2 linked regions of the Archaeoglobus fulgidus DSM 4304 genome follow. Each later gene encodes a partner of the first gene's protein in a complex. Links are inferred from orthologs where the notes say so. Each region holds a gene or a part of one and is shown on either strand. Other genes may lie near its edges.

Region 1 (3,311 bases):
TCTTCAATTTTTTCAAGGTCGTCGCCGTAAAGCTCATCTGGCGCACCGTGTTTGAGAAAGATCTCATCAACCTCATTCATTTTCTCGATGAGGTAGTTGGGGTCGAGAAAGTCGAAATCGCCGCCGACGGAGAAGCTTGAGGGATACTCAGGGTGGACGTAGTTGAGCTTCCCATCCGACAGACCACCCGCTCCCCCTACTCCGGAGGTTATGTTGCAGGGATTACACTTCGTGCAGTAACTCTCGGAAAGGTCGCTCGGGCACTTCCTTTTTGAAATATCCCTCCCCATTTCAAAAATGGCGGTGTTAAGCTTTCCTGCAAGCTTGTAAGCGGCGAACATCCCTCCAGGTCCTGCCCCTACAATTATGACGTCAAATTTCATACATTTTGAGCTTAGTGGCTGGAGGCCTTTTAAGCTTTGTTGTTTTGTAGTTGAATGTCACAAACACGGTAAAGGTTTTTAATATGCTAAGAGAAAACAAGTATTGGTGGAGCAAGGAGACGAGACTGACTTAACAAAACTTGAAGAGTTTCTGAAGGTTGTGTCGAAGAGCGGTGTTAATCTCGTGATATTTTCCCTTGAAAAAAGGCCAAAAAAGTTCTCCCAAATCATGGAAGAAACGAGGCTCAACCCCGGAATCGTGGATCGCAGTTTAAAGGCTCTTATCGAGCTTGGGTTGGTGAACAAAAGCGAAGGCAGGTACGAGCTTACCGAAAAGGGGATAAAAGCTCTGAAAGTTATCAAAGACATTCTCGACATTGTTAAGCAAAATTCATGACCTCTGCGCCGCTTAGCAGGTCCTCCTCGACCCCTTCAACAAGCGGATTCTTGTTGATTATCCTTCCTTTAAGCCTGTAGCTCACCTCTACTTCTTCATCCGGCTTCACTTCTAAGCTCCACGTAACCGTGGAGTAACCCGATCCGGAAACCTTGGCTCCGTCCGCCTCTACATTCCCTGAGCACATCTCGTAGAGCTTTATGCTCTTCTTTGAGCGCGTGAAGTTGGATACCCTTATTGTCACCACCTTGACACCGTCCCTTTCCTCCACGATCCTCTCAACGTGGAGGTAGCCCATTATCCTCGCGACGATTCTGTCTATTTCAAGAGGCTCCTTCTCAAGAATCTCGCAGACCTTTTTCGCTATCAGAGGTAATACTTTTCCGATCATCTCCTCCTTTTTCTTTTTCTTTTGCTGCCTGCTCTTTCTCTCGAGGTACTCTTTCAACCTCCTTCCCACTTCCTGCAGTGCGAGGCGGGTTTCATCTATTATTTCGGGAATAGCAGCAACGCTCTCCTTCGATTCAGAGGTGTAGGGGATGTTTGTTGACGCCAAATGTATGAGAATGACTGCAGGAGCGGACGGAAGCTCGCCCCTGTTCTGGACCATCCCGTAGGACTTCCAGTTGACGCTTTCAACCGCTTTGGTTAAAGCACAGCCACCCTGCTGGTAGAGAAGGGGTATCTTGTTCGCGTACCTTAAAAGCGTGACCTTCTCCGACTTTATCTCGCCACCGTAGGCAAGTCCAACCTCCACGAGGAACGGATGGCCGGAGTAAACCTTCGGTTTTCTTGTTACAGCGTACACGAACTCTGGCTGGAACTCGGCCATCAGGCTTTTTGCGATCATTGCCTCCCCTATTGGAGAGAGGCAGTCCGTAGGTGGAGGAAGAAAGTCGGTCTGTCGAAAGGCGTTGAGCAGCTTGGCAGCGTCATCCCTCCCCATTTCCTGCGGTGTTTCATCACCGCTGAACCCCGCCTTTCTCAAAACGTCGTCGGCAATCTTTTCGCCAACCCTCACGAACTCTTCCTTTAAAAACCTCCTCAACGTCGTCGCTCTGGTTGACTTCAGCATGCTCATCAGCGTTCCGAGCTCTATTCCGTGCGGATGGGGCTTGATGGACTTCGGTGGTTGCGGGATATCGTCCGTCACCCTCTTGAACTCGTTTATCGTACCGTCGGGCTCAACAAAGGTAATCTTTGCGTGCGGGTTTATAACTGAGGTTTCCCTCAGGTACTCGTAGACGCTTTGCTTCCTCTCTCTGACGTAGTTGCCTGCAACTTCAAGCTCGATTTTTGTGCCGCTTGGCAGGTACCACTCTTCTTCGCCCTCCTCAACGATCTCCGGCTCGTTCTTCTTTGTGTTGATGTAGAGAACCACCTTCTTCGCCCTATCCTCATCGGGCGTTTTCGAGATGACCGTCGCGGGCTTCCCCGTCGTAAGCTGGGCGTAGAGAACGGCTGCGGAAATTCCGATTCCCTGCTGACCCCTGCTCTGCCTTATTTCGTGGAACCTGGAGCCGTAAAGCAGCTTTCCGAAAACCTTGGGAATCTGCTCCCTGGGAATGCCGGGACCGTTGTCCTCAACGACGATTTTGAAATGGTCATCAACCTTCGAAATTCTAACAAAGATGTCTGGCAGAATTCCCGCTTCCTCACACGCATCGAGGGCGTTATCCACAGCCTCTTTAACAACGGTGATAATCGCCTTTGCCGGATTTGAGTAGCCCAGAATATGCTTGTTTTTCTCGAAGAACTCAGCTACGCTTATTTCCCTGTGCTTTCCGCTCATATCTCGGCTCCTATCACCGTCTGTGTTTTCGTTACCCCTTCAATACCTCTTATCTCGTCAACGAGCTTGTTCAGCTCAGACAAGCTGCTGGTTTCGATTATTACAACAAAATCGAACTCGCCAAAAACATGGTAAACCTCGCGAACGCCTTTTTTGCCCTTAACCGCGAGATAGACATCCTTCTCCTTTCCAGGAGCAACGTTGACCATAGTTACTCCGATTACCATGAATTAAAGTTCAAAAGAGGCTTTAATACTTTTCCCCTAAAAGATAGTCAGAAGGCCAAAACTATTCCGAACAGCTTGCCAAGCGAAAGGCCGAAGTTTCCCAGAATCTGGTTAATGTAGGGGCCGAATTTTAGCAGCGCTGGAACTATTGTACCGAGATTGCCGAAGAGCATTTGATGAGATTCGGCCATTTCAGCCTTTAGCGAGGGATTCTTGGAAATTTCCTCAAGCAGAAGCGTTGCAATCTTCATTGCCCATCCGAGAAGGGCGTTGAACTCATCCGCAATCCTGCTGGCATCAACGTTCGCCACCGCTATAACTCTATCTGCAGCAGCACTGGCTGTTGCTGAGGTCTCAGCAAACTTTGCAAGTGCCGCCATGAACTCTGCCTCGCTTACCATTTTCCTCACCTCCTATCAGTTCTCATTATTATGGTAATCATCAACTTCATGATAATGTCTTGTCCTCATGCTATTTAACTGTTACTCATAATGATTGTAATCGTAAAAATA
Region 2 (3,299 bases), 250 kb from region 1 along the record:
TTCCCACTCGAGTCCATCAAACCACCCTTCTACTATATCAAACTCAACCGAAGCTGTCAGGTCGATTTTCAGGGGCGTGATGCTCACGTACCCCTGCCTGAGTGCGTGGATGTCAGTCCCCTCCTCCGCATCCTCCGTTTCCTCTCCATAAATCCAGTAGTACTCCCTCCCTCTCGGATCCAGCCTCTTCTCGACGCTTACTCTGTACATTCTTCTTGCGAGCCTCGTTACAGCAATTTTTCCGTTCGGCTTTGCCGGAACGTTAACGTTCAACAAGTCCACACCCTCAGGCAATCCTTTGTAAAGCACAATTTCCGCTATACCCCGCAGCACCTTGGATGCAAAGCTAAAATCGGCCTTGCTCGTCAGCTCGAACTTGCTCACGTCAGGCATTTGCAGGGAGATGGCTATGGTTTTGCTTCCGTGGGTTGCTGCTTCAAGCGCTGCGCCAACAGTGCCTGAGGTTGTAGCGGCCTCTGTTGAGAGATTTTCCCCTAAATTAATTCCGCTGACCGCTAAATCGGGAATCTCTCCGATTACCTCGTACATTCCAATGATTACTGAGTCGGTGGGGGTGCCGTCAACCGCAAAAACTCTCATCCCGTTTACTTTAACCTCCGAAACCCTTATCGGCTCCATTATGGAAAGGCTTCTCCCAACACCGCTCCTCTGCACTGCTGGGGCTACAACAAAAACCTCCCCAAGCTCGCTCAACGCGTCATAAGCGGCTTTAAGTCCGGCGGAGTAAAGCCCGTCGTCGTTAGTTAAGAGGATTTTCATACTTCCTTCTCTACTCTGTCGATGTAGAGAGCTATTTCGTTTATCACTTCGGGATCAAGCTTCTTTTCAATTTTGAAACCCTTGCTTTCGGCGAACTCCTTCAATCTTTCGAAGTGAATCGAAAGCTGGGAAACAACGTACGTTTTGAGGAGGTAGAAGTTTCTCTGAACCTCCTCTTTCTCAGCCTTACCGCTTTTGTAAAGGTTTAATATTTCCTCGCAGTCACTCCTGAACATTTCAAAGATGTTTTTCTGGTCTAAAAGCTTGTCCGCCTCCTCAACGCTCTTTTCTCCTCTAATAATCTCTCCCATTCTGTCAAGAAACGAATTGATGTAGAGCATCAGATTGAGTTATTGGTAAGGGCTATAAATCCGTTGCGATAATGCATTTTTAATGAAAGAGATAGAGCGGAGATGCTTGCGGGCTTTAATCGGTATAGTTCAGAACATATACGACCAGATGAAGGCTGGGCAGGTTCCCGAGCTTCACATTGCAACGAGAACCAAGTACAACATCGAGTTTAATGAGGAAAGTGAGGTTTGGGTTTACGGTGACAGGAAATCCGTAAGGTCGGCTAAAACCGTTAAGGGTGCGTACAGAATCCTCAAGATGACGTATGTTATCGGCTTCCTCAAGGAGCAGCTTAACCTCAACAAGTCCTCAACCCTCAGAGAGCTTTACTACATCTCTGAGGGCTGGGGGGCGGCGAAGTTTGAAGAGCAGCCGGAGAGCGACAGGCTTGTTGAGGACCTCGAAATTCTTACGAACTTCCAGAGGGAGCACTTTCACATCCGCCCTGAGGAAGATGGTGCCACCGTCATCGGCCCTCTGAGAGTCAGGGAAGAGACAAGAAGAGGAGTGAGGGAGATACACTGCCAGGATGATGTCGGAGAGGGAGGTTACCAGATTCCTGTCAATGTGGACAAGATTGAGTTCGTTGACCACGACGCCAAGTTCGTCATCGCCATTGAAACCGGCGGTATGAGGGACAGGCTTGTGGAGAACGGATTTGATGAGAAGTACGATGCAATCATAGTCCATCTGAAGGGCCAGCCTGCGAGAAGCACCAGGAGGCTACTCAGGAGGCTCAACACTGAGCTAAATTTGCCGGTTGTTGTCTTCACCGATGGCGACCCCTGGAGCTACAGAATCTTCGCCAGCGTAGCTTACGGAAGCATCAAATCCGCCCACCTTTCCGAGTATCTCGCCACCCCAGCTGCGCAGTTTGTCGGAATAAGGCCGACGGACATCGTCAAGTATGACCTGCCAGCTGACAAGCTTACGGAGGAAGACATCAAAGCTCTCAACGCCATTCTTACCGACCCACGCTTTGACTCCGAGTTCTGGAAGAAGGAGGTAAACCTGCAGCTCGAGATAAACAAGAAGTCAGAGCAGCAGGCCCTGGCAAAGTACGGTTTGGACTACGTTACCGATGTCTATCTTCCGGAGAGACTTTCCGAGCTTGGCGTGATTTAGCTCTCATCGAAGGTGACCTCAAGGCTCATAAAATCCTCAGCGATAATCGTGTTCTCAAACACCTTCTTTGCCTCTTCAAGCAGTGGAGAGGCGTCTTTGGAGTAGCGGGTGCTGATGTGAGTAAGTATCAGCTTTTTCACGTTCGCCTCTCTTGCAACTTCGGCAGCCTCCTTCGCCGTGGAATGCCCGCTTTCGATAGCCCAGTCCTTCAACTCCTCTTTGAATGAGGCATCGTGGATGAGGATATCCGCATTTCTTGCAATCTCAACTGTCCTCTTTGTCGGCCTGCTGTCACCTGTGTAAACGACCTTTCTGCCCCTCCTCTTCTCACCCAGAACCATGTCCGGAGTTATTGTCCTCCCCTTCCAGACTATGCTTTCTCCTCTGGCGAGCTTTGCGTAAAGCGGCCCGGGAGGGATTCCAAGCTCCTTCTCCGCCTTCTCTCTGTTGAACTTTCCCCTTCTGTCGTTCTCAATGATGGCGTAGCCAACGCTCTTGACTATGTGCTCCGTTCTGAAGGCAACAACCTTAAATCCATCAAATTTCACTTCCTCGCCATCCTTAAGCTCTCTCACCCTGATATCGTAGTTCAGCTGGTCGTAGCCGAAGGCCTCGAAGAGAGCCCTTAGCACCTCAGCCCTTGGCGAGTAAACGTTCAGCTCCCTGCTTCTTTCGTTCAGCGACATGGTCTCAATCAGCCCGAAAAGCCCGATGAAGTGGTCGGTGTGTAGGTGGGTGATGAATATGTTGTCGAGGTTTCTGAAACCGGTTTTGGCAATCATCATCTGCCTCTGCGTCCCCTCACCGCAGTCGAAGAGCATTCTTTGCCCGCCAAATTGAACAAAAATAGCAGGAGAATTTCTCTCAACACTTGGAATTGTGCCAGAAGTGCCAAGAAAAGTGATTTTAAATAACATTCAGGATTCGAGGACTATTTCAATGTTCACGTCTCTCGGAACCTGAATCCTCATAATCTGCCTCAGTGCCCTCTCGTCGGCGGAGATGTCTATCAGCCTCTTGTGAACCCTCATCTCCCAGTGGTC

The links.
Region 2: the proteins of top6B (region 1) and AF_RS04760 are in contact, whole or in part, in a crystal structure (PDB 2ZBK), measured with the Saccharolobus shibatae proteins. The link is inferred for Archaeoglobus fulgidus DSM 4304 from one-to-one orthologs. Residues at the interface, in WP_218266310.1 of Saccharolobus shibatae: Glu463, Lys467, Leu469, Tyr471, Leu472, Lys473, Tyr474, Ile475, Pro476, Glu477, Val478, Arg480, Ser481, Leu482, Thr484, Phe485, Leu486, Ser488, Glu503, Lys507, Leu508, Lys511, Ile518, Glu519; in WP_218258439.1 of Saccharolobus shibatae: Phe25, Leu26, Val29, Glu30, Gln31, Leu32, Lys34, Gly35, Glu36, Pro37, Phe70, Leu71, Asp72, Leu73, Ala76, Lys77, Met80, Val83, Leu84, Ala86, Ser87, Tyr90, Asp91, His110, Ser111, Leu114, Lys115, Ser116, Glu126.

Annotation. Positions count from the first base shown.
Region 1 is NC_000917.1:584,449-587,759, reverse strand. What follows is about bases 169-3,164. They hold top6B (DNA topoisomerase VI subunit B), read right to left. Parts: upstream 2,573-3,164; coding sequence 764-2,572; downstream 169-763. Other genes in these bases: AF_RS03305 (hypothetical protein), read right to left, coding at 2,847-3,164; AF_RS03310 (Lrp/AsnC ligand binding domain-containing protein), read right to left, coding at 2,569-2,799; AF_RS03320 (winged helix-turn-helix transcriptional regulator), read left to right, coding at 490-780; AF_RS03325 (NAD(P)/FAD-dependent oxidoreductase), read right to left, coding at 169-383. In the rest of the region: more of AF_RS03325, read right to left, coding at 1-168; more of AF_RS03305, read right to left, coding at 3,165-3,200.
Region 2 is NC_000917.1:839,038-842,336, reverse strand. The notes cover bases 231-3,214. They hold AF_RS04760 (DNA topoisomerase IV subunit A), read left to right. Parts: upstream 231-1,173; coding sequence 1,174-2,256; downstream 2,257-3,214. Other genes in these bases: rpsJ (30S ribosomal protein S10), read right to left, coding at 3,174-3,214; rnz (ribonuclease Z), read right to left, coding at 2,253-3,173; AF_RS04765 (hypothetical protein), read right to left, coding at 777-1,121; surE (5'/3'-nucleotidase SurE), read right to left, coding at 231-780. Outside these bases: ribose-5-phosphate isomerase RpiA, read right to left, coding at 1-17; more of surE, read right to left, coding at 1-230; more of rpsJ, read right to left, coding at 3,215-3,299. UniProt on the Methanocaldococcus jannaschii protein: Relaxes both positive and negative superturns and exhibits a strong decatenase activity.